3 regions of the Brevibacillus sp. 7WMA2 genome follow, and region 1 is predicted to be linked to each of the others. Evidence: predicted binding sites of a transcription regulator. Region 1 holds the regulator's gene; each other region holds the start of a gene.
What was found. The regulator LexA, encoded in region 1, represses DNA repair genes until DNA is damaged. The targets are predictions, from matches to a motif close to CGAACATATGTTCG.
Positions count from the first base shown of each region.

Region 2: GOP56_RS12750 (carbohydrate kinase) is a predicted target of LexA. The motif match lies at 3,973-3,986, and genes of this name have one in related genera.
Region 3: GOP56_RS07760 (YolD-like family protein) is a predicted target of LexA. The motif match lies at 3,440-3,453, and genes of this name have one in related genera.

Region 1 is NZ_CP048799.1:1,909,639-1,922,452, reverse strand. Features, by position in the region: gene GOP56_RS07255 (carbon-nitrogen hydrolase family protein) at 1-793, shown strand, start outside; gene GOP56_RS07250 (hypothetical protein) at 1,231-1,638, shown strand; gene GOP56_RS07245 (zinc-dependent alcohol dehydrogenase family protein) at 1,753-2,763, opposite strand; gene GOP56_RS07240 (DMT family transporter) at 3,166-4,047, shown strand; gene GOP56_RS07235 (aminoacyl-tRNA deacylase) at 4,126-4,590, shown strand; gene GOP56_RS07230 (hypothetical protein) at 4,729-5,142, opposite strand; gene GOP56_RS07225 (DUF456 domain-containing protein) at 5,494-5,982, shown strand; gene lexA (transcriptional repressor LexA) at 6,359-6,979, opposite strand; gene GOP56_RS07215 (cell division suppressor protein YneA) at 7,140-7,523, shown strand; gene GOP56_RS07210 (DUF896 domain-containing protein) at 7,602-7,790, shown strand; fluoride riboswitch at 7,849-7,908, shown strand; gene crcB (fluoride efflux transporter CrcB) at 7,968-8,348, shown strand; gene GOP56_RS07200 (hypothetical protein) at 8,438-8,617, opposite strand; gene GOP56_RS07195 (hypothetical protein) at 9,300-9,899, opposite strand; gene GOP56_RS07190 (hypothetical protein) at 10,383-10,547, opposite strand; gene GOP56_RS07180 (hypothetical protein) at 11,643-11,837, shown strand; gene GOP56_RS07175 (hypothetical protein) at 12,169-12,792, shown strand; gene GOP56_RS07170 (DUF3238 domain-containing protein) at 12,789-12,814, shown strand, end outside.
Region 2 is NZ_CP048799.1:3,083,668-3,096,481, forward strand. Features, by position in the region: gene GOP56_RS12725 (SIMPL domain-containing protein) at 1-200, opposite strand, end outside; gene GOP56_RS12730 (LacI family DNA-binding transcriptional regulator) at 315-1,313, opposite strand; gene GOP56_RS12735 (Cof-type HAD-IIB family hydrolase) at 1,526-2,302, shown strand; gene GOP56_RS12740 (hypothetical protein) at 2,363-2,923, opposite strand; gene GOP56_RS12745 (DeoR/GlpR family DNA-binding transcription regulator) at 3,004-3,795, opposite strand; gene GOP56_RS12750 (carbohydrate kinase) at 4,003-5,097, shown strand; gene GOP56_RS12755 (pseudouridine-5'-phosphate glycosidase) at 5,094-6,014, shown strand; gene GOP56_RS12760 (YfcC family protein) at 6,148-7,605, opposite strand; gene GOP56_RS12765 (prenylated flavin chaperone LpdD) at 7,706-8,038, opposite strand; gene GOP56_RS12770 (copper homeostasis protein CutC) at 8,070-8,756, opposite strand; gene GOP56_RS12775 (PTS transporter subunit EIIC) at 8,986-10,431, opposite strand; gene nagB (glucosamine-6-phosphate deaminase) at 10,518-11,282, opposite strand; gene GOP56_RS12785 (PTS sugar transporter subunit IIA) at 11,328-11,828, opposite strand; gene glcT (glucose PTS transporter transcription antiterminator GlcT) at 11,982-12,814, opposite strand, start outside.
Region 3 is NZ_CP048799.1:2,030,596-2,036,983, forward strand. Features, by position in the region: gene GOP56_RS24170 (hypothetical protein) at 1-20, opposite strand, end outside; gene GOP56_RS24175 (hypothetical protein) at 204-329, opposite strand; gene GOP56_RS07745 (DUF7667 family protein) at 1,231-1,464, opposite strand; gene GOP56_RS07750 (helix-turn-helix transcriptional regulator) at 1,558-1,746, opposite strand; gene GOP56_RS07755 (hypothetical protein) at 1,948-2,625, shown strand; gene GOP56_RS07760 (YolD-like family protein) at 3,082-3,420, opposite strand; gene GOP56_RS07765 (Kelch repeat-containing protein) at 3,735-4,940, shown strand; gene GOP56_RS07770 (hypothetical protein) at 5,685-6,173, shown strand.

The DNA.
Region 1 (12,814 bases):
ATATACAAGAAAATTCTATCACGAGCTATATAAAAATGCAGTTGAAATCCCCAGCTTAGCGATTCAAAAGCTAAGTGAAGCAGCTAGAAGAAATCAAACGTACGTTTGTATTTCTTGCAGTGAAAAGGATGGGGGCTCGTTATATCTTGCACAATTATGGTTTAATCCGAACGGAGATTTAATTGGAAAGCATAGAAAGATGAGAGCATCGGTTGCAGAAAGGTTGATCTGGGGTGATGGAAGTGGAAGCTTAATGCCTGTATTCGAAACAGAAATCGGAAACCTGGGTGGTCTTATGTGCTGGGAGCATCAAGTGCCACTAGATCTTCTTGCTATGAATTCACAAAATGAACAAGTTCACGTCGCTTCTTGGCCTGGATACTTTGATGATGAAATCTCCAGTAGATATTATGCGATCTCCACCCAAACCTTTGTCATAATGACCTCATCCATTTATTCTGAAGAGATGAAAGATATGATTTGTTTAACACCAGAACAAAGAGAGTATTTCAACACATTTAAGAGTGGGCATACTTGCATTTATGGACCTGATGGAGAGCCGATTAGTGAAATGGTACCGGCAGAAACAGAAGGAATTGCTTATGCAGAGATCGATATCGAAAAAATCATTGATTTTAAATATTATATCGATCCAGCAGGACACTACTCCAACCAAAGCTTAAGCATGAATTTTAATCAAAATCCTACTCCTGTTGTGAGAAAATTTGGAGAGAGAAAAAACGAGACGATTTCTTATGAAGAAATCAATCTATTGGTAGGCAGTGAGCGATAATGTCTAAAAATCGGCTAGATTAGGCGAGCAAAAAAAGTAGATCATCAAGCATAACTTTTATCATATGTTTTAAAGACTAGTCCTACATTTGAATAGAGACCATATTCATAGAACCCTCATGTTATTATGCGTGAGGGTTTTTCATATTTTTCATAAATAATAGGTTTTTTTCTAAAAATAACATATTTTTATTTGTGAGACTATTTTTATAGCATGACGCAGAAAGCCCGGTAAATAGGGCTTTTTCGAATGTTAACAAATTCTTGTTTATCTATAAATTTAATTTTTTTGTAAAAATAAGAAAAAAATTCTTGATAATAGTTCTCGGTGTAACTATAATGATTACAGGAGGTGAACAAATTAGAAGAAAGTGGTTAGAAGTAATTTTAATAATTTTCATAGTTTTTACTTTTTAACAATAATCTAAGGGAGGAATTATGATGTTTAAAAAAATTCTTTTAGCTGGTGTATTAGGAGTTGCAGGATTGACAGGAGCAAGCTTCACAGGTTTAGAAGCAACGAAAGCAAGTGCGGCAAGTGTTCAAGATCAAGATGTGTTTAAATATTATTCTTTAAGCTCTTATGAAGTTGCTCCAAAAGAATCCTTCTATCTAAAAAAAGGGGAAGAGCTTAGCGTTACCGTAACAAATTCAGGCTATCCGATCACATACACAGTCTATGATGCTGATAATAAGGTCATAGGTACATATGATACGTACGCAAGATACGGCCGTATCTTTAAAGCTACAAAAGATGGAAACATCTCTGTTCAATTTCAAGCAGGTGTAAATTCTTCTTTCACAAAGAAAATGAACTTTACGGCTACATTTTCTATTTATAAATAAGTCGAATAAGTTATACGATTTGTAGAAATCATACTTATCCGAAAACAAACTGGCGAATAAAAGTCGCCAAAAATGGTAAGTAGGTCCTTCCTCAATAGAAGGACCTATTTATTTTTAAGCGAAAATATGCTGATTCACTTTATTGCGTAAGAATATTTTCCCCCTATTTCTAGAGGATTCTGCCATCTGAACGGCTTTTTGGACCTCCAAAAGATCGTAATGAGCATAAGGCATCATGAGCCCCAATTTTTGCTTCATTATTAATTCTATTACATGAGAGAAGGTGTCTTGCCAGGTTTCTACAGATACCTGCTGATTCCAATGCCTTAAATGAAATAATCTGATGTTTACCTGTGTTCTATGCGAAATTTCCCCCCAATGAACAGGTGTTCCCGATAAAAGTCCAATCGTTACCAATGTACCATTCGGGCGAACACAAAAAGCTAGGTCTGAACCAGCTGTGCCCCCTACAGAATCAATAGCAGCAGTAGCTCCTCGGCCATTTGTCAATTCCATAACCGTTTGATGTAATGCGGTGTCAGAGGTGTTAATGACAGCAAAGGCGCCTAACTGAAGAAGTTCTTCGGTATAGAAATGATTCCTTGTGACCGCAATCAGTCGAAACCCAAGAATCGAAGATAACTGGCAAAGGATACGTCCAATTGAAGAACCGCAAGCATTGACCAGAAGGATATCATCTTCCTTTAATTGTAATACTTCTGTACACGTAATCCAGGCTGTTATAGGGTTTATATAGAGCTGAGCCGCGATGTAATCTTCCATGGAAGGTGGTATCGTGATTGCTAAATCTGCTGGTGCTGTCACATAATCCTGCCAAGTCCCTTCTCCCCGCAAAGGAAGAACACGTTTGCCAAGAAGCCCATGAGAAACGGAAGATCCTACTTCCTCAACAATGCCGACACCTTCATACCCAGGAATGGTAGGCAATGAAATACGATGAGAATATGCTCCTCTAATAGGAAGCAAGTCAGATGGATTTATAGGACGATCAATCATGCGAACAAGAATTTCTCCATTCATAGGAGATTTCATTTGTTTTTGTTCAACCTGTAAAACCTCCTGCGGGTTTCCAAACGCATGAAATCTAATACATGTAGCTATCAAAGTTGTACGACTCCTTTATCTTTTATCTCTAGATTATTTTATAATATAAGTACTTGTCATGATGCTAGTGAATGTGGCTTTAATGTTCAAATTTACAATCCGTATAGTTATTGGCTAAGAAATACAGCAGACGTAGCAGAAATTCTACTATTTATTTAGAATTTTTTGTTATAAAGCAGAAGTTTGCTTGCAATGTCTTCAAGATTATGAATAATAGTATATAACTTAAAAGGATTTCTTTAGTCTAATTACCTGCATGTTTTTGCTTTGTAGCTACTAAGGCCAGTTTCATTTTTCTTTTAGCAGTAGGAAGAGCGGGTTCAGTCCTATGAACCCGTTTTATTATAGTTTCATTATAGTAGTTAGATTAATAACCTCTATAAATAGATTGGAGTAAAAATTATGAATATAAGGGCTTTTATTCAAATGTTCATCTCGATGACGATTTTTGGATCAGTAGGATTTTTTTCCGTGTTAACGGGTCTTTCCGCTTTAGAATTGGTTTTTATTAGATGCATTTGTGCGACAGTTTTTCTTGGTTCGATTTGGTTTATTACAGGAACGTATGCCAAAGAGCAATGGAGCAAAAAAGAACTAATGAGGATTGGCTTCTGTGGTATAGCAAATTTATTAAATTGGATTTTCTTGTTTAAATCCTTTGAGCTGATTTCGATTACAGTTGCCATCTCTCTCTATCATCTTGCTCCGATGATTGTCTTACTTGTCGGTAGCTTTCTTTTCAGAGAAAAGGTAACCATACTTTCAATTCTGGCTATCTCTGTATGCTTTGTAGGAACGATTTTTATCATTGGAATAGATGGTGATCTCTCAAATGCTTCGTTTCAAATGACAGGATTTTTGTACGCTATTCTAGCAGCTCTTTTTTATGCAGTAACGATGATTTTAGGGAAGAGTATACAACAAGCAAGTGTCTATGCCACAACGTTTATTCAAACTGCTATTGGCGCGATATGCTTGCTTCCCTTTATCCATTACCATGTATTTTTAGACCTAACTCCGCAGAATTGGGCATACGCGATCATTACTGGCATTATCCACACTGGTGTTGTTTATCTTCTGTTTTTCGATAGTGTACGAAAACTATCGACCAGAACCATTTCAGGAATGGTATTTTTGGATCCAGCTGTTGCTATTTTATTAGATGTGATCATTATTGGATTTCGACCAAATATGATACAAACAATAGGAATTTTATTAATATTTATTGGGATGCTTTATACGTTAAAAAAACCAAAACAACAAAATACAGCGAATATTACGTAAAAAAGATCACCTGCACTCTTGATTAACTAGTGGGGTACAGCTAAAATGGGGAAAATATTTTAGGATGGAGAGGGATCAATGAATTCTTATGAGCTGCAAATAAAAGAGTACCTACATGCAAAAGCTGCTGATGCCCAGCACTTTATACTGAATCAATCTTGCCATACGGTCGAAGAGGCGGCTAAAGCTGTGAATGCTTCTATTGAGGAGCTGGTTAAAAATATTTGTATGATTGATGAAGATGGACGACTAATTGTGGCCATTGTAAAAGGAGAGGATCGGGCTAGTACATCACGAGTAAGTAAGGGACTCAATATAAAAAGACCTCGTTTGGCAGATGAAAAGGAAGTATTAGTAGCAACAGGTTATCCAGCCGGTGGGGTCCCTTCTTTTGGATTTGAGGCGATTTTTTTGGTTGATCCGAAAATAACAGAATTAGAGTATGTTTATACGGGAGGGGGCTCTCCTCATTCATTAGTGAAAATAAAGGTAGAAGATTTAGTAAGATTAAATAACGGAAAATTGATGCGTGTAAGAAAATAGGCGATGCGATACAGCTAGCATTAAGGCATTTCCTCGCATACGACAGCCCATTCTCCTACACCAATTTTTAGGGAATGCAGAGGCTGTAAGAGCTGATACTGATCAGTGAAGGTGCTGCGTGATAACGTGATAAAAAGACTAGTGAATCGTCACGTTGCCTGTAATAGGAACAGGTTTTATGCTAGCGTTTTGCAGAATAACAATCCAATGTGAATGTCGTGGGACGGTTACAGTAGAGCCTTTTGGGTAGATTTTTTCAGCTCCGTAGGTATTTGCATTCAGTAGATACCAGCCCAATGAATCTACTTTCTTATCAAACGTAACCGTTACGCTACCACCTTTCGCAAGGAAAAAAGGGCCTGTAACACCAGCTTCCCCATAACCTCTATCCCATTCCTTTACCGTTAGTGCAAATGGAATAGAATATTGGCTGTAAGCATTACTACTAATCGTTACTTTTGTTGTGCTATGCTTATCTAAAGCCGCGTAGCTAGTCGAGGACAGTAAGAAAACAAGTGGTACTGCTAATAAAGAACAAACGATTTTGTGCATCTTGTAACCTTCCTTTCCGAAATAGGATATACAGGCTTGGAGCGGGGACAATTTAGTATATAGTATTAATTTCTCCAAATGTTATATTTTTCCTGTTATCCATATACCTTTTTCTTGCTGTCCTTTTGCCTGTATGAAGTGGAAAAAGGAACTGGTAAAAGAGCGCTATAGGTAAATAGGTCAGGCTTTGCTAAAAATGAGATCATAAAAAAGAGCAGAATCATGTATATGTAGGAAAAGACACGTTTCGCAAACAAGAAAAGGAAACTCCTAAGTAAAAATGAAACGTAGGAGGGCACTGAAACGTACATATAGAAAACGGGTCAGATGCAACAAAGAGGGGGGTTAAACATGGATGTTTTATTATGGTTGATTGTTATACTTCTATTCGGTGTAAGTATTGCTGGTATTTTCTTCCCAGTGTTACCTGATACGATTATGTTATGGGGCGGTTTTTTACTATATCAATTCGCGATTGCAGAGCCTGGAGCAGGATTACCGGTTTCCTTCTGGTGGGGAATGGGGATTTTGAGTGTGGTGTTATTTGGTGCTGACCTATTGACTAATATGTACTTTGTTAAAAAATATGGTGGCTCAAAAGCATCAGCAATCGGGTCAATATTAGGTGTTATTATTGGTGTACTTACGTTTCCGCCATTTGGTATGATTATTCTCCCATTTGTATTTGTATTATTAATTGAAATGCTGATGCAAAAACAACCGGCAGAACGAGCTTTTAAGATAGCGATAGGAAGTCTTATAGGTTTCTTTAGCAGTGTCATTATGAAAATCTCTATCCAACTCATCATGATTATCTGGTTCTTTATTGTTGCTTGGTAAAACTTATTGTGGATCGTTACATTGGATTTTGAGTGTTGATCCATTCCATAAAACCGAGATTGTCAAATTCTCTATCATTTCCTGTAGGGAAACCGGCAATCTCGGTTTATTTGTGTTTACACATCAGAATTAGAGAAGGCTTGTTTGAAGATTTGCTAAAAAGAAACACTGTTTTAAGTGGCTATGCAGCTAATTTACACCTAAATATAAGTCCAATAGTAGGAGAAACACGAAAGGTATCAAGGAGATAGGTAGAGTGGGGCATAAAATAAACCGTTACAAACAATAAATTTGAGCAGTAAAAAACTCTTGGCGAGTATGATCCTCACCAAGAGTTTGTACGTGTAAGCACGTGAGAAGTTAAAAATCCAATGCACTAGTGGAAAAGGCGGTAAACGCCAATTACTTTACCTAAAATCGTCACATTATCTAAAATGATTGGTTCAAGCTGTGAGTTTTCCGGTTGTAGACGGAAGTGGGTTTTCTCTTTAAAGAAACGTTTTACAGTTGCTTCATCCTCTTCGGTCATGGCTACCACGATATCCCCGTTGTTAGCTACATTTTGTTGGCGGACAATTACATAATCGCCATCTAAAATGCCTGCTTCGATCATGCTCTCTCCCATAACGCGCAACATGAACACATTGTCAGACGTAACGATGTTTTCTGGCAATGGAAAATATTCTTCCACCTGTTCAATAGCTGTAATAGGTTGACCTGCCGTTACCTTACCAACCACTGGTACTCGAACGATGGAGCTTTCATAATCGTCCTGTAGACGAGTCTCGTCCAATAATTCAATGGCACGTGGCTTAGTAGGATCGCGGCGGATTAAGCCTTTCTTTTCAAGTCTTGCGAGATGACCGTGAACAGTGGAACTGGAAGCTAGTCCTACGGCTTCACCGATTTCTCGAACAGACGGGGGATAACCTTTATCTTTTACTTCCTTACGAATAAAATCAATGATCGCTTGTTGGCGATTGGAGAGTTTGGACATTTCGAACACCTCATTCTCTCGATCCAGATATTTTCTACATTATACCATGAGAATTTGCGTTCGACAAACATTAGTTCGATTCTTTTGCTTGACAGGAATATTTGTTCGCATTATGATGATGTTATCAAAATGAGAACAAACGTTTGTGAGGGTGATGATAATGATGGTACAATCTAGCAATTGTCAGAATCTATATAAAGATAAAACAAAAACAATGACGAGTAAGAACACATTGGTACATCATAGAAAAGGGATAACGCGAGGGCAAGCAATCGTAACGTTATTGCTGATCATAGTATCCTTTGCAGCAGGCAGCATGATTTTTGGAAAAGAGAAGGTGGCTATTGCGGCTCCCCATACACAGCAGGCAGCTATAGTCATTACAATTCAGCCAGGTGATACGCTGTGGAGTATTGCACAAGCTTATCAACAGGAATCCGGGCTATCAGCTAGAGAGCTAATGGATGAGATCATGAAACAAAATCAGTTAGATAGCCCCATGATTTATGCAGGAAATAATCTAGCTATTCCAGTATACCGATAAGCGGGAGCCATAATTTATATCTCCTCTCCTTTGGTCTTGTGTTATAATAAAGAGAAGTTAGTTGAGGAGGTATCACCATTGGTTACTGATGCAGAAGTAAAACGTATTAATGAATTAGCCAAGAAATCGAAGGGTGTTGGCTTAACTCCAGAAGAAAAAACGGAGCAACAAGTTCTTCGTCAAAAATACATTGATGCTATGAAGGCTTCCTTGAAATCTAGTTTAGATTCGATCCGTTATGTAGAGGATGAGGAACCTAAGCACTAGTCTATGTGATTTTTCAAAATGATCCGTAGCAATAGTGCTGTGAAACAGGTTTTTACAAGTAAATAGAGGCGATGGAGTTCGCCCTAAGCGCCAATAGGCTAATGACTCCTACCAGTAATATTACTGGTAGGAGTTTGTTTGTATATATGTGAAAAATAGTGGAAAAGGAGAGAATGCATGTCTTTTTTAATTGTTGGACTATCAGGAATGTTGGGGGCTGTATCCCGATATTTAGTAGGAGCATGGACAGCGGGCTGGTGGGATCTCTCGTTTCCTTTAGGTACGCTAGTAGTCAATTTCATAGGCTGTATCGGATTGGGAGCTCTCAATCAATATCTCTTAACCCGAAATCAACTGCCCGCTTGGTTTACCTTAGGAGTAGGAACAGGGTTTATTGGTTCTTTCACGACCTTTTCGACTTTTAGTGTAGAGACACTTACCCTTTGGCATCAGCATCAATATGTACTTGCCATTTGCTATGTACTGGCTAGTCTATGGGGTGGTTTACTGATGGTATGGCTTGGCTTTCATATCAAATGGAAAACGAAAAAGAGTTAGTTGTACTTAATCCTTTCAATTGAAGTCAATTGAAGCTGGAAATGGTGTACCTCTTCTAGCCACTACTTTTGTAAATGGTGTATTAACAACTATGGTGTAAAAATAGTTCTTATCATTTTGCTTTTATCTGGATCACTGAGTACTGGCCATAGATCTGGAAGCTTAAGCATTAATTCAAACGCATCAGAACTTGATGCACTTGCTTTCATTTGTTTATTAATAGCTTCCAGATCATTTAATGACTGAGTTTTTAAATCACGTTCCTCCATTGTCCGCTTACGTAATTCTTCAACTGTTAGAAGCTCCTCAACAAATGCAAATTGCCATCTCTTTTTGCTTTCCTGAAGTTTATGTAGCTGCTTCTCAACATCATTTTTAGCAGTTTCTAATTGTGATTTCTTCTTAATCTAATTCTTTAGCGAGTTTCTTGATGAAAAAACTTACTGATACCAAGTATATAAAAGATGCTACTAGAACGATTCGTGATTCTAATTAGGGCCCCAAGCAAATTACAGGTGACAGAATATAATTGTGGAATTGATTTTACAATATATATCCTGATACGCGCATGGAAACCCTTAAATAAATGAAACTCTTAAATAAGTGAAACTCTTATGAAGAGACAATATATTTTGTAGATAGAATGTTAGCTTACGTTAAATATATTGTAAGTCAACTATAGAAAAAGAAGAGATTGAATTTATTTTTTGACTCTGTTATACAACAATGTTGATAATTCATAAAAAAAAGGACTCCTTTTAAGTCCTGTTCAGAAAAATTAAATGGGGGTTGGCATTCTCTTTCTATGGTTTTGTTGGTTGAGCGGAAAGACCAACTATATCTGTGGAACCAAATATTAGCAAAGTAATTAAAATAACTATTAGTATTAATTCCGAGAAACCCTCTCCATCAAAATTTTTCATTATGAGCTCACCCTTTTCCTTTTAATACTTATTGATTATCCATTTTCTTTTTAAGTGCCTGAATAATCTCATCCACAGTTATATTGCCATTATCGTTGAGAAATTTTAGCATGCTATCTACATTTGTATTGTTCAAATCGCCTAATGTAACGTACTTTCCCGTTAAACTGACAATCATCGTAGCTTGTCTAAACAATTGAACAGCATCTACTCTTAACTTACCAGTTAAAAGAAGAGCAGCCACAATAAGCTCTAAATTATTGCCATTCATGCAATGTAAAATTGATGAGTTATTGGTTGATTGTTTCTTTTTAGCATTATTGGTTGACTGTTTCTTTTTTTTATTATTGGATGAATAATTGGTTGGCTGCTTCTTTTTTTTATTATCTGATGAATTATCGGTTGGCTGTTTCCTTTTTTCATTATCTAATGAATTGTTGGCTGACTGTTTCCTTTTTTCATTATCTAATGAATTGTTAGTTGGCTGCTTTCTTTTCTCATTATCTGATGAATTGTTGGTTGGCTGCTTTCTTTTTTCATTATCTGATGAATTGTTGGCTGACTGTTTCTTTTTAGCATTATTCGATGAATTTTGTGCTAACATATTATTTTTTTGAAAGGAATCCATTTATTCTTCCTCCCACCAAACATAGTAATTGCTAATACATATCGGTGTGAGGTGAGACTGTAAAATACAATTTCGCAAGTTTCACCCTTTAGTACAAAACAAATAGAGTGCACACACTGACTTATAACCCATCATATTCAAAGAACGGATTTATTGTGCTTGGTAAAAGTTTTTTGCGATTAAACTACTCGTTAGCTGAATAACAAATCACATTCTTTAACAGAACCTATTTTTGGGGGAATGGGAACGGGCAGACCCTTTTCATTCTTGGTAATAATGTACATAACAAATTTGCATTCACACAATTTGTGTTTAGTTGGAGTACCTATGCTCTTTCCGATTGTATATTGAGTCACTATGTTGGCTAAATAAGAAAAAGACGAGTCAATGCCCTTGGTCGATAGTAGCTCATATGGAATGCAAATGTGGTAACAATTGGACTACTTATATTCGGGATGATTCACGTTGTACGCCTTTTGATTTCTAGGAAGATGATGAAGAGTGGTTGATCAGATAAGCTTCACCAGCCTTACCAAACACCAAATGCACGACATGATACTGCATCACAGTCAAATCTGGAAAAGTAAACCGAACATTATCGCTGTTACGGATAGGTACCGATTTGATCAGGATGAATGATGTTGGCACAAAGATATGTATATCCTCGGTTCGTATGAACAGGGCATGATTGTTAGCTTTGGATAGGAGGAAGCACAATGACCAAACAGCAGCTCATTGAAACAGTGTAAGGGGCATCGTTATCCCCTTACACCCCACAAAAACTAATCTCTTCGAATGATCAAATATAATACCAAACCAATGATAGGGAAAGCCAATACAACTATTAATGCAATGAGTGAGAATTCCTTACTATTACCTCTACTTCTTGAATCACGATAGGCCCAGATACTAAAGAAAATATTTAAGAAAATGGGCAGCAATGCAAAAAAACTATGTATAATTTCGCCCATGTCAATCAAGGATATCACCTGCTTTTTAAGTTTGTGAGACATTTCGATTATATAAAAAAATAGGTAAATTGTGTAACTTTTTTCACTAGGTTAATTACTCAACATACGATTTGTTAAAAATTGCATGGTTTAAGGAAAGGCCGGTCAGGAAGTGCATGAACTTGGTATACGCCAAACAAAAGAGGAACCAACATCATTGCTGTCATTACTGCTTTACCTTTTGTCATAGAACCACAACCTTCCTTAAGTAGTATGTTACGTGCTTGATTATAAATATCATTCTATTTACTGAAAATAACAATTATTGAAAAATAAATAACTCAAATGTTTTGTCGATGACTTTAAGTATGTTTAACGCTGTATGGTGGGCTTTTTTGCTGACAAAAAATGATAAAAGGCGTGGAGTAAGGCAATTTCAATTTATTTAGTACGTGACTTATTACAACATTCAGGATTTTTTGAGGGGCGTTATGGCTACTTAAACTTGGCTGGTAACTTTGATGGTCAGGGTATCTCTTTTGGAATTATTCAATTTAACTTTGGACAGAGAACTCTTCAACCAGTTTTAAAACAATATATTTCATACCATGAAAAAAAATTCTATTCTATTTTCGGAAAAGAAAAAGGAGATATTATTAAAAAAAAGTAGTTTTTGAGTACGGTTTTAGACAACAAGTTCAATGGGGAGCGAGTATTTCCAAGGAATGGGAGAAGCCTTTCATGGAGATGGGAAGAAGTAGAAATAATCAAAAAGTGCCAGGAAGATGTGGCGATGGATTTTGTTAATCGAGCGGAAGGTTTTTGTGATTCATTTGGTATTATTTCAACACAAGGTCTTGCTTTTGTTTTTGATCACGTAATTCAAAGTTGGAGTTTTAATAATATGCAACGAATTTTGCGTGAAATTCGAGAAAAAGAAGACGAGTATCGTAAAGCGCATGATAATATCAAAAAAACGTGTGGCTGAACTTTTTCTTTTAAAATTTTTTATAAAAAAGAAGTCACTCTTGATGAGTGGCTTTTTTTGTCATGCAAAAGCCACCTATAAGTAGAGAGACAAATCTTTTGTTATTGACATATGTTGAGCTAAGGATACTTCATGTCTTTTTGTAAACAAAAAAGAATTGCTGTTGATAAAAAATGGATGAAGTACCAGATATAAAAAGCTAATATTTTTTTGAAGAGTTCTTATATGGCTAGAGAATAATATTGTTTGAATTTAATATTATAAAAAAATGTTATCATAATAATGTTATTATAAAATTGTAATATAATTATAAAAATGGTGGTGCATGGAAATGAAGAGGATGTTACTATCCGGCATAATCGCTTTATCTACAATTTTTGGATCAGCTAATGCATATGCTTCAGAAAAGGTTAGTCATCAAGACTTACTAAAAAACATTACTATTGAGCCTCATCAAGATCAAATTATCCTTAAATGGGGAGATATACCCAATACAGCTCAATATAAGGTTTATCAGGGGGACACTGAGCTATACAGTGGCTTAGAAAACTCCTTTATCCATAATAATTTAAAATCAGGAAAAAGCTATAAGTATAAGTTAGTAGCTCTCGGTTCTGACAATTCTGAGATTATAAGCACAAAAGTAAATACTGAGACTTTGGAATCAGAAATAAAAAATGCAGGTCTAATTTCGCTATCTGCTAATGATAACGAAATAGATGATACTGTTGTTTCCACGATTTCCGATGGAAAAAATATAAAATTTGACTGGGATGATAACGGACAGGTAGAGGAGTATCAAATTAAGAAAAACGGAAAAATAATTGATACTGTCCAGACAAGTGAATATAGTGATGAATTGGACGGAGGAGAAGAGAAGGTTATCTATGAGTTTCTTGGTAAAATTCCACTGGATAAAGAAGAAAAGGAAAAGAGAAAATACAGTATCTTTTGAAAAATGGTGAAGCTAATGATTC
Region 2 (12,814 bases), 1.2 Mb from region 1:
GCATTCGTCTCTACTCCTACTTGGAGATAAGCCACATCCGGGTCAATAGAGATACTACCTACTCCTGTCACATTAATGTTTCGAATAACCTGTGCCTCTTGAGCATGTGCGGCAGGTACAGCAGCCAAAAAACTTCCACCTGTTAACAATCCAAGTGTCAGAAATGACGCTACTACTTTATTCATTGCTTTTTTTCTCATGATTATTGCCACCTTTCACTCATGCGCTCACTATTTCAGCATTCTGCCAATATACGCATTATCTGAATACCTGCTTTGACGAACCTATTGTTGAATTCGTTTCAACAGAAAAGATCACGCACTGCCACGTATGATAAACTTCAACGGTAGCTCTACTTTTTTAGTGACAATTTTTCTCTCCTTTAGCTTGTTTCTCCGCTCAAGAATCTGGTCGATAAATAATTGAAAAGCGACCTTGCCTGCTTCAAAACTAGGTACATTCATCGTGGTTAAATCAAGAATGCTTGCCAACGGTAAATTATCAAAGCCAATAATAGCCAAGTCCTCAGGAACACGCCATCCTAGTTTTTTTGCTTCTGTTATCATACCTGCTGCTGGCAAATCACCTGCAACCATAATTGCTTGTGGACGTTCCTTTAGCCGGGCTAATTGCTGCACAACCTGCGAACCATCCTCCATCTGATAGCAATTTTCAAAAATCCATTCTGGTCGAACAGGTTCTTTCAAGTCGGCAATCCCTTCTAAATACGCTTGCATACGTTTTTTTCCGTTATGAGTGCCGCTTGTCCCAAGAGAAAAGCCAATTTGTCGATAGCCTTTTTCCACTAAATAACGAAAGCATTCCTGCGTTCCCCTGTACCGATCAACATGTACATAAGAGATGACTTCACTGTCTACTTTTTCGCAAGCAACGATCGGTCCGTAGGAAGCATACGACTCTACCATCTCCCATTTGCCTTTTCTGGAAACAATGATCACTCCATCTATTTGCTTGGATTTCAGCATATCCAATACGCGCTTCTCTTCATTTTGATCATAATTGGTCTGGCATAAAATTAATCGGTAATTATTCAGCAATGCTTGTTCGGCAATTCCCTCCAGCACCATTCCAGCAAAGGGATGATTGACAAACGGCAATAGAACCGCCACCATTCCTGTCCGCCCTTTTACTAGATGAACAGCGTTACTATTTGGCGAGTAATTAAGCTTATGTACAGCATCCCAGACTGCCTGACGCTTAGCTTCCTGCACATAGGGATGATTGTTAAGAACGCGTGAAACAGTTGTAATCGAAACACCTGCTAGCTCGGCTATCTGTTTTATATTAGCCATGTGTCATCCCCCCTCTCTCCATTTTAAAATAAGCTGAGAATAGTTTCTATGTTCACATAGCTTGAAGAGAATCTGAAGAATTCTCTTGACCTGAAATGCTTTTCATACTGTAAGGTTTATCTTGTTAGTACCATCTGGTGTCGGCGTGACCGTTGGGCGTTACGACACAGTGGTATCCCTTAGATCAACTAGAAAAAGCGGAGGAAATTTACGTGGAGAGAAAAATCGTATTTTTTGATGTAGACGGAACCTTACTTACTGAAGATAAGCAATTACTGACAAGCACTCGCGATGCGGTACGTCGATTGCGTGAAAATGGAATCTATACTGCTATCGCTTCTGGTCGTATGCCTAAGCAATTAGAAGACATATGTAGAGAATTAGACATTCATTCTTATGTTTCCATAAATGGTCAATATGTTGTATTTGAAGGCGAAGAAATTTATAGTAATCCAATAGCGATAGAGCAGCTAACAGATTTAACTGATCTTGCCAACAAACACGGTCATGTCCTTACTTATGTAAATCATGAAATGCTATGCGCCAACCATCTTAACGATCCTCTTTTGGACGTAATTTATGGTGAACTACAATTGGCTAAGCCTACTCTTGACCCTGATTTTTACAAGCAAAATCCAATTTATCAAAGCATTATCTTCTGCGCACCTGAGCTTGCTAAGGAGTATATGGAACGCTTCCCTCAATTTGGCTTTATTCATTGGCATGATTATGCCTTAGATATTATTCCATTGGGCAGCTCCAAAGCAGTCGGCATCCAAAAAATGCTGGAACACGGTCATTTTTCCCTTGAGCACACCTATGCCTTTGGTGATGGCTTAAACGATCTAGAAATGCTGGAAACCGTTGGACATGGTGTAGCCATGGGCAATGCCGTTTTGGAAGCAAAACAAAAAGCTCGTTATGTAACAGCAAGCTGCAATGAGGATGGGATTTCCAAAGGTCTCTCTATGTTAGGATTACTAGACTAATTGATTAAAAAGCTTCCTAAAAAAGCCGTTTTCTCTTTATACAGAAAACGGCTTTTTCTCCTATTGTCTTGTTACCTGTTTTATTTTATCCATCATCTGATTCGGTGTAAGTCCGTTTAATTCAGAAATTCCAGATCCCTCTAGAGCCACCGTTTTGCCCGAAAAAACAGGGTAGATTCCTTGCCATTTTTCTACGGTTGTGAAGGTATTGGAATCCATTTTTTTTAAGAATAAAAAATATTCACCATCCCCAAGTGCCCCTGGATACTGTAAATTTAAAGGGTCTCCTGCCTCAGGCTTAGGTTCCAATCCATAAAATACAAGCCGGACTTGTCTCCCTACGCTCCCCTTCAATGTTGCTTTTACTTGAAAGGTTTGTGTATATTTGACAACTTTTCTTCCTTGTACAGTTTGATTCGTCGCTTGTTCATGAACAGCCTCCAATGCTGTGGCACGAATGATTGCCTGAGAAGCATTGGTTAGTTCCTTGACAGAACTAAATTTTATTTCATTTTGGATCACCTGTACGTGCTGTGCCTCCTGAATAGATCTCCCCGTATCTGGGCCCCATTCTGTGTATCCGATCATTAATACCGTAAGCATCCAACTGCTGTACCACATGTTGTGCCTCCTGAACTTCATGTTTGCTGTTATTATGTGTTAGGACAGTATGAATATATACGATAGTTCTGTGTAACCGGTTACACCCTAGAAGCATTTACCCATTGAACCTGCCATTCTTGACATTTATCTGCCCATTCCTCAGGTATTTCGCTATCACAAATAACTGTCTGAATGTCTTTTATATCTGCAATCTTATAAAAAGTCTGTAATTCCAATTTAGCCTGATCACACAGCACAATGCATTCCTTTGAATTCTCCATAAATTTGCGAACCAAAAAAGCTCGTTCGGCATCATGATGGCTCATTCCTTTTTGTAAGGATAATCCATCTACACACAGGAAAGCCTTATCTGCATGGAAATATTCCATCATTTTTTCTGTCATCAAGCCGCATACACGTGCATGCTTTTGATGGACCTTTCCACCTAAAAAGTAGATATCTCCTGTAAATTCGTCCTTTTTCTCCTGAAGAAAAAAGGCTTGCAGTAATCGCACAGAGCAAGTAATGATCGTCACGTCTTGTTTTTCTAATAAGTAGGGCAACATATATAGTGAAATGATCCCATCATCTAGAGCTACACTTTCACCATGCTGCACCAAATTTGCTGCTGTCTGTGCAATATCTTTTACGCTGCTATACCAAACTTCTGAGTCGTCTTTATAAGAAAGCAGCTCGATGTCTCCGCTTACTTTGACGGCTCCCCCATACACCCGCCTGAGCCTCTGCTCTTGTTCTAGCTCTTCTAAATACCGACGTACGGATTCTGAAGAGACTTGTAGCTTTTCTACTAGCTCAGTTGTTTTTACTTTTCCTTCTTGTTGTAGTAGTTCTAAGATGAGCTCCTTTCTTTCCTCTCCCACTAATGACACACGAACCGCCCCTTTTTCGCCTCTTTTTGCTATTGTAACCCAACTTTTGTTTTTCAGATAGACTTTTGCTTAGATCATGGAGAAACTCTTACTAAAAATAGCCGACAAGCACTTTTGTAAATGTTTTCTCCTATCATACTTGATAAACAAATACTTTACAAACTTTTGTTTAAGTGATAAACTTTTGTTTGAAAGGAGGAGTGTCACATGGATAAAGAACAACAAATCTTGCACTATATCCGTTTGAATCCCTTCATCAGTCAACAAGAATTAGCCAATAAAATGGGAATTTCCCGCTCAGCCGTAGCAGGGTATATTGCCACTATGATGAAACAAGGCCAAATCAAAGGAAGAGCCTACATTTTAAAAGAAGAAGCTTCCATCACTTGCCTTGGGGGAGCCAATCTGGATCGCAAAGCTCGCAGCAAACAACAAGTCAAACTGCACTCTTCCAATCCAGTTAGCATCTCTCAATCATGTGGAGGGGTAGCCCGAAACATTGCTGAAAATTTGGGACGCCTTGGTTGCGTTACCTCTCTTATTACTAGCGTAGGCAATGACAAAGAGGGTGAATGGGTTCTTGCAGAAACCAAACAGCATGGGGTAGATGTTAGTCAATCCTGGATGCTCTCCTCTGAACAAACGGGTACCTACACAGCGCTACTAGATGTAGATGGTGAAATGTTCGTTTCCCTAGCAAACATGGATATTTATGAAAAAGTAACAACTGAGATGATCGCAGAGAGATGGGCTCATATCGTCGCTTCCGACATTGTGCTTCTAGATACGAACCTCCCTGAGGACGTGTTGGCATACATGATCAAACGCTGTCACGATGAGAACATTACTTTGTATATTGATCCAGTCTCTTCAGCGAAAGCAAAAAAATTACCCGAATCTCTCATCGGCGTCACAAGTATTTTGCCTAACCAGGAAGAAGCTGAGATTCTTTCTGGCATGAAGATTAACAATGTAGAGGATGTAAAAACAGCTTGCCAGTTCATTCGCAAACGCGGCGCTCTCAATGTCATCGTAACCATGGGTGAACAAGGTATTTTTGTTTCTTCCCCTGAACACGAGGTTTTACTTCCACCATATCCAGTGGATGTTGTAGATGTCACCGGTGCTGGTGATGCCTTTGCCTCAGGTCTGTTGCATGGTGTTCTACACGGTGAAGAGCTTTTAGACGCTTGTCGGTTAGGTCTTGCTGCATCAGCTCTGACATTGGTCACAGAACAATCTGTCTCTCCCGAATTACAGCCGGAAAAACTATATCAGTTCGTAAAGGAGAATGCACAATGAAAAACTACTTAACTTTTACTGAAGAGGTTGCACATGCTCTAGAAAATAAATTACCGATCGTCGCTTTAGAAACAACCATTATCTCTCATGGCATGCCGTATCCGCAGAACATGGAGATGGCGAAAAAGGTTGAGCAAATCATTCGCGATAACGGTGCTGTGCCAGCTACGATTGGTATCATGGATGGTAAAATTAAAATTGGTCTTACTGATCAAGAACTAGAAGAATTCGCTACTAACAAATCCGTCGAGAAAGTAAGCCGCCGTGATTTCCCTTATATCCTTGCATCAGGTAAAATCGGAGCGACCACTGTTGCCGGCACGATGATTGCTGCTGAACTAGCTGGAATTGAAATGTTTGCTACAGGTGGTATTGGTGGGGTTCACCGCGAAGGAGAGGTTACGTGGGACGTATCTGCTGACCTAACGGAATTGGCGAATACTAGCGTAGCTGTAGTATGCGCAGGTTGCAAATCAATCCTTGATATCGGACGTACATTAGAATACTTAGAAACCCAAGGGGTACCGGTTGTTGGTTACAAAACAGACGAATTCCCTTCCTTCTACTCCCGTAAGAGCGGCTACGGCGTTGACTTTACATTGGACACGCCTGATACAGTAGCTTCCGTGATGGATACAAAATGGAAGCTAGGTATGCAGGGCGGAATGGTCATCTCCAACCCTGTACCAGAAGAATCTGCTCTTCCATACGATCAGATTGAAGCAGCGATCCAACAAGCACTTGCTGAAGCGAAGGAAAATAATATCGCTGGCAAAAAAGTAACACCATTCCTACTTTCAAAAGTAAAAGAACTAACTGCTGGCAAAAGCTTAGAAACGAACATCGCACTTGTATATCACAACGCAGAGGTAGCAGCTAAGATTGCCGTTGAATACAAAAAGAAACAAAAGCAATAAGTTATCCACATCTAGTTAAATTTGTTGTAAACCATCTTGTTATAAACTCCTGACTATTTTAAAAAGGCAGTTCCAAAGTGATTTCTCTTTTGGAACTGCCTTCTTTTTATGTTAATAGCCTACCTATAATTCATTAGTAAGGACCATATCCAATGAACTGTGCAACAATGATAGCGATTCCCCCAACGACTATCTGCAAGCCAATTAGAGGCATAATCCATTTAAACCAGCGAATCCATGGAATTTTGGCTAAGGCTAGTCCAGCCATAAAATATCCAGAGGTAGGCGTCACAATATTAGTAAAGCCGTCTCCCAATTGAAAGGCTAATACGGCGGTTTGACGAGTGATACCCACCAAGTCAGCTAAAGGAGTCATAATGGGCATTGTTAGTGCCGCTTGCCCACTCCCCGACGGGACAATCACGTTTAACAAGCATTGCAGAATAAACATGCCCGTAGCTGTTAAAGAGGAGGGTACTTGCTGAATCGCTTGAGCTGAATAGAACAGAATCGTATCCATTACCTGCCCCTCTGTCAGAACCAGCAAGATCGCCCGGGCCATCCCAATGATTAATGCCCCTTCTAATAAATCTGCTGCTCCTCTCATAAAGCAAGTAACAAATTCATTTCCACTCATACGACAAATCAAACCAGATACCAACGCTAAGCATAAAAAGATGGTGGCAATCTCCGAAATAAACCACCCTTGCTTGATGACACCAAAGGCAATTGTACCTAATGTCAGCATAAAGCTAAGCAGAACAAGCTTGTGCTTCAAGAGAAATATTTTAGGCCCCTCGCCCTTTTGATTTTTTGCAACCTGCAAAGTAGAAGTCGCAAAATGACTATGCATCATCTCTTTACCAAAGCTATTCTCCACAAAGAAGCCTTTAGACGGATCTCTCTTCACTTTCATCGCATAACGATATACAAAGGTAACACTAACGATGTATAGAACCACGAATAGCCCAATTCGAAAGGTCATGCCAGAAAACAGTGGAAGCTCTGCTATCTTTTGAGCAACACCTATAGTAAAAGGATTAATAAGAGCGGTACTAAAACCGATTTGGGCCCCTACTAGTACAATCGCGGCACCTGTAATGACATCAAAGCCTAATGCCAAAGCCACCGGAATAAGCAATGCTAGATAGGGCAGGGTCTCCTCAGCCATCGCCATTAAAGAACCGCAGACGCCAAAGAATAGCATCATCAGTGGAACGAGCCACTTTTCCTGATTCCCCAATCTACGTGCCATGACTACTACCAAAGCTTCCATTGCGCCAGAATATGTAATAATTCCATATGTTCCTCCGACTATAAGGACAAAGAATATAATGTCGGCAGTCTCTACCATTCCTTTATGAATACTAATCAGCGTATCAAATGGATGGACAGGCTCAGATGGCAGAAAGTGAAAGCTAGCGGGATTGACCACGTTGCGCCCATCAACTTCAACGCGGGCATATTCTCCAGCAGGTACTATATACGTAAGTACAGTTGCTAATAATAAAATGCCTAGCAACAAGACGAAGACGTTTAATTCTCTAGGATGCTTGCTTCCTCTTTTCATCTTGAAAAATCGTGCATTCATGTAAAACAAAATCCCCCTTTCGCATCCGTCTATTATAACGTGAAAAAAGGAACTAACTTTTTTCAGTTCTATGACAGTTGGAAAAAGGGGGGACTACTACCTATTTTGTTTCTCCAAAAAGCTCTTCATGCATCGCTTCACGAGCTGTCTTTACTGCCAGCATGATTTCTTCCTTGCTGGCTTGATCTATATGAATGCCTACAATAGCGGTAACTGTGCATTTTTGGTGTTCACAAGCTAGACTTGCACATTCAATCGCCAATTGATCTTCCTTATGACCAGGTAATGTGATAAGCTCCACTTTTACCTGCTCATCCTGCCAATAAGCGGTCGCAACTGCACCAATATGTACCACTCCCCCACCTATCAGGTAGACGATATCATCCCCCATCATCTGTCGACGCACTTCTATGTTAAACGGTCGTTTCTTCATTATGTAAACCCTCCCTCTGTCTTTATAGCTTTTATCCGTTTCGTTTATTCTTTACTAACGCTACTAATTGGGTATCGACTGGTTTCAACGCTTGTCCATCCTGCCTTACTCCCGTGCCAAAATGAACCTCCCTAACACCTGTTTCTTTTACAAAATCAGACACAGTCTCAATGGTTAAGCCGGCGCCCGCTAGTATAGTTACGTGTGTAGAAGCAGTTCGCTCTACCAACGCTTTCATCTGATCTACTGCTTGCAGGGCGCTTGACTTGCCACCAGATGTTAGAATGCGATCAATCTGTTTATAATGCAGCAATTGTTCAAGCGCTGCTACTTGATCCTCTACCTCGTCAAATGCCCGATGGAATGTCACATGCATGTGTCCTGTTTCCGTTAATAAAGTCTCTAATGCTCGAAAATCAATGTGATGATCTGGCGTTAAAGCTCCCAGAACCACACCTGCTGCACCAAGTTCCCTGATAGTTTGAATATCTTTGAGCATCACATCTATATCGTTTGTCGTATAAACAAAGGATTGACTATGAGGACGCACCATCACACGTACGGGAATTTTCACCTGATTAACTACATTTTTTATGAGACCGTAGCTAGGAGTAAGTCCTCCTTCCCTAATGCCTGTGATCAACTCCAATCGATCCGCTCCGCCTGCTTCTGCTCGCTTCGCATCATCTAGCGTAGTTGCAATTACTTCGAGTATCATGCTACCTTCACTCCCTTTTGGTACGCTTATTGGTTTATTCCTTCTACTTTAGCATGGTAATTGACTACTATGCATCAAAAACGGCAAGAGTTTAACGACTTACCTTTTATCATTATGTAGGAGATGGCTTCGTTCAAACCATACATGCACCAGTGTATAAAGAGATAAAAAGAGAAGGCAGGACCCTTGTCGGATCATGCCCTCTTTATCGTGCTATTTTTTATGATGGTTATAGTTTTTTAATCTCATCTTTTAAAATCTCGGATTGTGTACCAAAAACAATTTGTACACTACCTTGACCTAAGCGCATCACACCTGCTGCACCTAGCTGCTTCAAGGCTGTATCATTTACCTTTTGGTCATCGTTTACTACTAAACGCAGACGAGTAATACATGCATCAATGTTCTTGATATTTTCTTTTCCACCGATATTTGATAATACTTTTTCTGCTTTATCTCTCATAGCATCATTGGTTTTAGCCGTATTCCCATCGGCCGCTGCTGCGAAATCATCTTCGCGGCCAGGCGTTTTCAGGTTCAGCTTCTTAATCATGATACGGAACAAGAAGTAGTAAAGCACGAAGGTAGCAAGACCAATCGGCCAAAGCAGAAGTGGTTTTTGCGACCATTTAAAGTTAACAACGTAATCGATCAAACCAGCAGAGAATCCAAATCCTAGTCGTACGCCTAATTCAACAATAATAAAGGCAATGGCTCCTGTTAAAACGGCATGGATACCATATAGTAATGGAGCAGCAAACATGAATGCAAATTCTACTGGCTCCGTGATACCTGTCAAGAACGCCGCGATTGCTGTACTTAAGAAGATAGAAGCCACCGTTTTGCGGTTTTCAGGCTTCGCCGTGTGAACGATTGCAAGTGCGATCGCCGGCATCGCAAACATCATGATTGGGAAGAAGCCTGTCATAAATAGTCCGGCAGATGGATCTCCCGCAAAGAAGCGATTCAAGTCACCTTTTACGATTTCACCAGCCGCACCTGTAAACGTTCCAATTTCAAACCAAGCGATCGTATTAATAACATGGTGCAAACCAAATGGAATTAGTACACGGTTCGCGATACCAAAGATACCACTACCTACAGCCCCCATACTTACAACCGTATTACCAAATGAATTAAGCGCCTCTTGGACAGGACCCCATACAAGACCAAGCAGCAAACCTAACACTACCATGGTAGAGGATGTAATGATTGGAACAAACCGTTTACCACTAAAGAAGCCTAACCAATCGGGAAGCTTGATATTGTGGTACTTGTTGTAGAAGTAAGCAGCCAAACCACCGGACATAATACCGCCTAGTACGCCCATGTCCAATTTCATTGCATCGTCAATGAAAGCGAATGCAGGTGGAACCGCTTTCAATACATTAAGTAAAACCAATTGTGCAATTACTGCTGCTAAAGCTGCAACTGCGTCTCCTGCCAAACCAATGGCTACCCCGACAGCAAAGATTAAAGGTAAGTTATCAAAAATAGCAGAACCGCCTGCTTTCAGGAATGGAGCGATGTAATGATTCAAAAATTCACCAGTGGTGCCCATGTTAAAGTCTTTAACATAGTCGATTGCTCCAAAACGTAGCAATAGAGCGGCAGCTGGCAAGGTTGCGACCGGAAGCATCAAAGCTTTACCAATCTTTTGAAGAAAAGCCAACATATCATTTCCTCCTTTTGAAGTTATATATGAGTAGTGAAACCTCATGGCGTCCATAAGGTTTCACATCATATCGCTTGTTGTATGCGTTAGCCTTGAAGAATAGCCTCTCTGGATTCGTCTTGCAAAGGCAATAGCTCAGCCGTTGCACGATCTACCAATACGGTCAAATTAGGATGCAACTGTAAAATGGATACAGGCACTTGTGGATCAACTATGCCTGTGAATAAATGACGGACAGCTTCCGCCTTACTCTTGTCATTTACTAGTAACAAGACGTGGCGAGCCTTCATAATCCCACCAATCCCCATCGTCACAGCTTGCTTAGGTACCTCGGATATATCAGAGAAGAAGCGAGAATTTGCTTCAATGGTCTCAGACGCAAGTTCTACTACATGAGTAGATAATGTGAACGCTTGAGCCGGTTCATTAAAGCCAATGTGTCCATTATGACCAATACCCAAGATTTGGATATCAACACCACCTGCTTCTTCCATTGCCTTCTCGTATCGGGAGCACTCTGCCTTCGCATCGGTAAATATACCTGATGGAATATTCGTCTGTTCTTTTTTAATATTTACATGTGAGAACAAGTTATCCCACATGAAATAGCTGTAGCTTTGATCGTGGTCAGCAGTCAGCCCCACATATTCATCTAGGTTAAACGTGGTGATTTGACTAAAATCAACGTTTCCTGCCTGCTGCATGCTGATTAATTCTTTATACATCCCTATTGGCGTGCTTCCTGTAGCCAAGCCAAGCACAGATGTAGGTTTGTTTTCTATTTGTTCTGCCATGATTTCAGCAGCTTTTTTGCTTAGTTCCTGATAATTCTCTGATACAATTACCCTCATTACTTATCCCTCACTATCTACAAGATGTATAGTTGTTTGAAAGGATTAAGCTTTTAGCGTTACTTCAAGAACTTTTTCCTGACCACGAGTCACAGAAGCACCTACAAATTGTGTCATGCTTTCTACAGCATCGCTATTTGTAATAATAATTGGCGTGATTACAGGGTATCCTGCGTTTTTAATGATATCTAAATCAAATTCAATCAGGGTCTGACCCGCTTTTACATCTTGACCGGTCGTTACTTTTGCGGAGAAACCTTCGCCGTTTAAGTTAACAGTATCAATACCGATATGCATCAAGATTTCAGCACCATTAGCTGTCTGCAATCCGATTGCATGTCCGGTGTTAAACAAATGAACGACCTTCGCATCAACAGGTGCTACCAGAACACCTTCTCTTGGGTCGATAGCTAAGCCATCACCAGCAATTTTTTGAGAAAAAACAGGATCTGGTACTTCTTCTAAATGAACTGCCTTACCAGTAAGGGGAGCTAGCAGTTGAGTTGGCTGAACTTCTTTTTTACGAGAAAATAATTTGCTAAACATATAGGGCCTCCTTAGGTGTTCACTGACTTTATCAAATAGAAAAGGCATGAGCATAGAAAAATGGGTATGCCTAAACAAATTGATATCATTTAGGATACTCCATCCTCCACTGCTCATGCCTAGTCGAACTAGTAACACGCTGTGAAAAGACAATTATTCTTTTTTGTCCTTTACGAGTTGAAACAAGCGGAACAAATGCATAGCCATGTATCCCACTTCGTCCTCAGGGACTTTAACATCTAACTTTCGCGAAATGAGCTCTCCTAATTGCAAAGCAAGCTCATATGCCTCAGGAAGCATCGTTTTCACGCGATCCAATAAGGGATTTTCTATTGTTTTGCCTTCCATCAATCGTTCTAGAACGAAGCGGAAATGCGTAATCATTCGAGTATAATGCAAGCTTTCCTTTGTTACCTTCAATGTTAAACGCTCTTCCACCATCTGAATCATCTGTAGGATGAGGTTCGTATGCTTCACTGTCTGGGCTACTGGAATGTAGCTAACAGCTGAGTGAATATGCAGAGCCAAGAATCCGATTTCACTTTCTGGAACCGTAGTCGTGAAGGTGTCTTCGATTAAGGCCGCCGCTCGTTCAGCAAGGATGAATTCCTGCGGATACAGCGCCTGAATTTCGAATAGGAAAGGGTTTACAATTTCCATACCGCTTGACAAGCGATGCACAGCAAACTGGATATGGTCAGGTAAAGCAACGTGAATTAATTCATTGATCTCAGGCGTCATTTCATCACAAATCCATGAAATGATTTCTTCTGCAATTTCAATCACCGACTGATCAATTTGGGTCAGAAGCGATTGGAACTGATTTAAGTGAAGCTCATTTTCCATTCGAAAGCGCTTCTCAATACGTTCATCATTCTTCGCAATCGGGTTGCCTGCTTTTTGCCCAAATCCAAGACCCTTACCAAGCAAGACCATTTCTGTATTCACAGTTGGATCGCTTACCAAGACGACGTTATTGCTTAAAA
Region 3 (6,388 bases), 120 kb from region 1:
TATATGGTCGCAAAAGGCATGATGGACTCACCCCCTTTCACTAGCATCCGAAGCCAAAAGAAAAACGCCCCTAAAGCTCTTCTAATCAGCTTCATTGGCGCTTAATTGACTTTCAACTTTATCTCTAATTTTTTGGGGAACCTATTCCAAAGTCTTGTCACCAGATTTAATTAGTGAGCAGTAGATTGGTACCATTGAATTCATTAGGCATTACCTCCAGATTGTAATTCTAAAAATTGTTCAAACAGCTCTGTTACGGCAATCATGATAGCTGTAATCCGCTTGTTCGATTCTAAATTTTGCTCGTACATGTCTGTGACAGTGAGCATTAGATCCCGCTTTTCCTATTCAAGTTGGTCTACCTGATCTAGCAGTTTCTTTTTCTCTTGCTCCAGCTTTTCTTTGACAGCACGCATTTTCTCTAAATCCGTCGATTTTGCTATTTCCAATCTATATCACTCCCGCTCCCGTTTAGTCGTAGGAAAAACCAAACGCATCAAATTCAATCGGGCCTAAACTGTCATTAGCACAAAGACAGTGATCCTCACGTTTAAACCCCAAATTGAATAGCTATTGGAGCTTTATATGTTTTAAGGTATTGTCTATCACTAAGCTAGCGTTGTTGTATTGATCCCAGACTCGTGCTGTATAGTACTACTCCGTATCAGCTTGTAAGTATGCTGTCACTTTATGCGTACTACTACCACTCTCTATCATGCCTATGTTGTATATTGAGTTATCTTTGATAAGTACCTGATAATACTTTTGAGTACTCCCAACATCGGGGGGCTGTATGAACACGATACTGACAAATTCGAAGAGTATATGCAAAATATTTACGACTAATTGGAAAAATGCGGGTGTTTTGTGGATGCGTATATGGCTACATACTTTTTCAACCGTATAACCCACAAACAAGAAAAACCCTCACGCTTACAGGCGCAAGGGTTCTGATCGATTAATACGTATTCATGTATTGGTTACGCTCCCACTCGTGAACACGCGTGCGGAACATACTTCCTCTAATCAAACAATATTTTTTAATTCGAAAACACGCGTTAAATCAATGTTTTACAGGTTCTGTAGTTTCAAATTATATCATCGCTTTTCAAAAAAATGTGGGCAAATTGTGGGCAATTTTGTGGGCAAATTTTTGAGCATGTCTTAGCGGTCTTTTGGATACCGTTTAGTTGTATTTGAGAGCATACCCCTTTTTAAAATGAAGGGGGCTTATTCCTTTTTCAACTCCTCTATCTTCTCTATCCTTGAACATAGATCATGCTGCCAGTCCGTGTTGTTCGTCATACTGACGATCAAGAATACGTTTTTGAGTTTTGCAATCTCCCAAGCTCTTTGTGCGTTTGCACTCATGCAATGGCTCATTTCTGTCATTTCCGAGTCAGTAAGCTCCCTTGTCTTATTAATAAACCAAAGCTCTGCCATCCATTGATGGACGATCCACATCTGCACCAGCTCCTTAATCTTGATGGTACAGTGTATGGCAGAGAAAAAACAAAAATGCATGTCCTCACAAATATAAATCCGCCATTAACGGAATTATTCTTCCCAAATATCTTCTACACTCATGTTTAGAGCCTTTGCAATGCGAATTGCAACCGGTAGGGTAGGTAAACTTTCTCCCCGTACGATTTGGCTCATTGCAGAAGTAGATAATCCTATACGTTCACATAGCCATTTCTGCTTAACCCCACGTTCCCCCAGTATTTCTTTCAACTTACATCGCATAAAATCACCCCATTGCTCACTTCATTACACGGCTTGTCGAATCCTTTGACGATTAAATAGAGATTTTGATGAAAAAGATCCAATAAACGCCTGTTTTTCCCTAATTATGACATAACTAGAATTAAGAACATATAATTTGTAAATTTTTGACTTTTTGTTATAATAAGTATATTAATTTCGATAAAATTTAGGAGGTTCTCTATGAAAAAGTTACGTCGATCATTTATTGTCCTTTGTAGCTTAGCTATGTTTTCCTCAGTAACACCTGCTTTTGCATACAATTCAAGCCATTCTAGTAGTAACGTACAATCCCAAGAACTGTCTGAAAAACAAACATTAACAAAAGAATTCATTAACAAGGTATCACCATATGTTAATCTTGACGAAAAAACTAAACAATTCTCTCTGTCAGAAAAAGCAAAGAAAGATTTAGATAAAGATACCTATGACAAAGCATTAGAGATACTCAACAAAAGCAACGCTCAAATAAGCGATATTAAGGACGAACTGGTAGTTTCTTCAAAGGGGACATTAATAGATAAAGAAAATGAATCAAAGATGTCGGCTATTGATCATGATGAATACTGGGATTATGACTTCACTTGGTGGGGACTCCAAATTTATTGGTCCCATGACTTTGTGGAGGATTTAAAAGATAAAATAGGACTAAAAACTTCAGTAACTGTAGGTACCTTCATAGGAACTGTTCAATATCTCATGGAGAAACATGGAAAGAGACCACCTAGCTGGTTTTCAGCTTTTACTACCGCAGCGGCTGCTCTTACTCTATGGTCATTTTTAGAACAAGATGAGGGTTGCGGAATTTATCTAGATTGCTATCTTTATGTTCCAACACGTTGGTATTCCGCTTGCGATTAAGAATAGAAGGGTAAATAAAAAAAGTGCACTTCATTACATAATGAAATGTGCTTTTTTATCATAATTATAGTAGTATAACCGAATAACGAAAGGAGCCCATAGGAGTGAATAAATTTCAAGAATACGTAAAAAGGCGACTTATATGGACAGTTATAACGTCTGTCATTCTAGCCACTGTCCCTTATTGGATTGGTACACATAACATTTCCTTAACAACTATTTGGGAATGGCTGATTTTGTTTTCTATAGTCACTATCTTCGATATTTTATCTATTTCTTCTCGACAAAACATAAAAAAATAATAATCTTAATAAGAATCATCCCTCCGCTACTCCATTATTCCGTATAGGTTCTGTCGAATCCTTTGACGAGTAAATGAAGGTTTTGACGAAAAAAAGACCTCGCCATCAACTTACTGGCGAGGTTATCTGTATCCCTGCCTCACAGGTTCACTGCTTAGGATTCTATATTGACCACATCTTCAACAGGAATCCACCAAAAATCCTCATCGTTCTTGAACTTAATTTGTTTATATGTTAAATCAAACTTCTCTACCCATCCCCAAACTGATTCAATTACTCCTCTACCCTCTTTTGTTTCTTTCCACCAGCTAATTGTTAATGCGTAGTCATACTGACGTGAGTCAGATATCCTGTAACAAAACTCGGCTAGCTCATCCTCTTCAATAATCGGCTTCTCGATCAGTTTCTTATCCTCGTGATACTGGCGTAACATTTCTGCATGTTCTGGCAAGATGAATTTCGTTACAAGCGGATCAAGGATTTTACTAACCATCAAAACATCTCCCTAAATACGAATGTATGTTCCTATCTTATTAGATGATGAGGAGATTATGCAACGGACAATTTTTTACTATCTAAATTAAAAAAGAAAATATTTTTTAAAAAATATACAAAATACACCATAATTAATTACATATTTTTCAATTTATGTTTTGTTTTATGAAATTTAATCTCGTATAATGCAAATGTGTCGGCCGACATAGCTAATATTCTTACAACATTTTTTATTCGTTATTCTTACATACACTCATAAAGGAGGTAAGCACTTTTCTCTTTCTATACAGATAGAGTAGGAGTGTTAGACAAATGAACCTAGAGAAAATAGGACTATTCGCTATTGCGATGATCATGACCTTGTTTAGTTTTCAAACGTATTCGTTTGCAGCGGAAGTAGATGAATATATTTGGACAGAAAAAAGTCCGATGCCAACAGGAAGATTTGGAATGGGGAGTTTAGTTTATGATGATAAAATTTATGTATATGGTGGAACTGTAAGTGGTGGAAGTATAAGTGGTGGAAATACAGCAATCCTTGAGACTTATGATCCTAAAACAAATCAGTGGGAACAATTATCTAGTTCTTCAATTAGTAGGTATTTAGTACAGTTTGTAGAGCATCAGGATAAATTTTATGCGATTGGTGGAGTTGAAAGTGCCGTAACCAATGTCGTTGAAGAGTATGATCCATTCTCTAATCAGTGGACTAATAAACAACCTATGCCAACCCCACGTTATAATGTGGGTGCTATTTCTATAGGTGATTATGTTTATACCTTTGGTGGATTCGGGATTAATAATACTTTAACTGATGTTGTAGAGGTATTCAATACCAAAACAAATAGTTGGGATATCAAAAACCCAATGCCTGTTAAAACCTCCGAAACGATTCCTTTTAAGATAAACAACTCAATCTATGTACTTGTTTATACCAAACCTGGAGAAACTCCATCTATTTATAATTATGACCCTGAACAAGATACATGGACACATATTGCTGAAATGCCTTCAGAAGTTACTTTGCCTAGGAATGTAATAGTCCACAATGAAAAGGTTTTCTTTCCAAGTGATAAGAATTTATTTTATTATGATTTAAAATCAAAAAAATTAATAAAATATCCTGTTGCACCTTTAAATAAGGCTATCAATAATTTTGAAATAATTAACAATAAACTTTATGCTATGGGAGAATTTCCGAATCTTGGATCTTTCTTAGAATTAAGCCTTTCAGATTTAGTTAATCCTAATCCTAATCCTAATCCCGATCCTAACCCTAATCCAACTGGAAACGCACTCTTAGTTATTTACATGGATAGTGGTTTAATCAAAGAATTTGAAATGACAACTGAAGAAATCAGAAACTTTTCCGAATGGTATGAAGGTAGAGCAAAAGGAAACGGTAGAGAAGCATACATCGTTAATAAGAAATACAACATCGGCCCTTTCAATTCTAGAAAAGACTTCATTAGCTACAGTCATATTGAGAGTTTTGAAGTTCAAGAATACAGTAGATAATAAGATACCCCCTCTTACACTATGTGGAGGGGGTATCTTATGTTTTTTAAGGTGATCAGTAAGTTTTTTAAATAGCTAATGTTTGGTTGCAAATTTTCATGAAAATTAGAAAAATGGTTGCAGAGATGATTGTCAAGAAAAAGAATGAAAACCCTCCCGATTAAGGAGGGTTTTATAGTTATTTATTCTGCGGCTCCTGTCCCCTTGCAATCCTTAACCGATCGGCAAGCTCCCCAAGGTATTTTGGCTGTCTTACAAGCGGATCAAGGATTTTACTAGCCATCAAAACATCTCCTAAAATACGAACATGAGTTCCTGCTTTATTTGATGATGAGGAAATTATGCAATGGGTAAAATTACATGTTTATCTTCAGGCTAGGTGTGGTATTTGTTGTACCCATCCCCTAACAAACTCAAAGGTACTGTAATTTTATGTAATTTTTTGAAAAAAGTTATATGTTATTGATTTTATGGTAACATTTAACTGTTAATACAAATATTTTAAAAGTTTTGAGTTTTAACATTAAAACCAAAGGAGATATGATGTTATGAAAAAAAGTTTCTCGCAACTGCATTGTCTTTAGCTACTATTATGGGAACCGTCACTACTGGACTAGCTGCTTCCCCCGTTGAGGTATCTAGTTCATCGTCACAAGCTCAATCCTCAATTGAATCTAAATTACAGGAACAGGTTATTGGCAATATTACTGTAATGTCTGAATAGTTAAAGTAGGTCAGGATGGCTTGGTTCACGTTGATCCTGCTGCTAAAGAGATAGTGGGAAAAAAAGTTTACGAGGTATACGTGAATTGTGCCGCATCTGTTAATAGTGCAATAGAGTCTGGCGACATTAAAGTAAAAGATGGCGAGCTTTCAGTAGATAAAAAAGATTTATCTGCCCCTACTGAAAAGGATTCGAAAGTTGCGTCACTTGGATCTTTCGGAAACTACTACTGGTGGGGATATGCATTTACTATGACAGATAGGAATACTAGAGACGTAGCTAACGCTTGGGCACAAGCAGGGACAGTTACAGCAGGTGTTACTGCGATTTCTGGGTTGATTCCTTCTCCGCCAACAAAACTTGTACAAGCTATTTCATATGCTTTGTCAACTGGAATGGTAGCCATTGCAAACGAAATTAACCATAAAAATGAAGGTTATGGGGTTACAATAAACATTCATTATATCGGTTATTTCACAATATCGACAAATTCTAAAGGTACATGGTAAAATATTGATAAAATCAACATATACTACTCCATCAAGGTATTACAGAGGGGTGTTGACTTATCGTATTCGGTGTATTTAATATAATGCTGTTTATTATATTAATAGGTGCTGTTGTAACTTTATTCCTGTTAAAGTCTGTGTTTTCAAAAAACATAGCCTACATTGTTTTCTCTTTGCTTCTTATTTCGGTTTTAGTTTGGCAACAAATATCAATG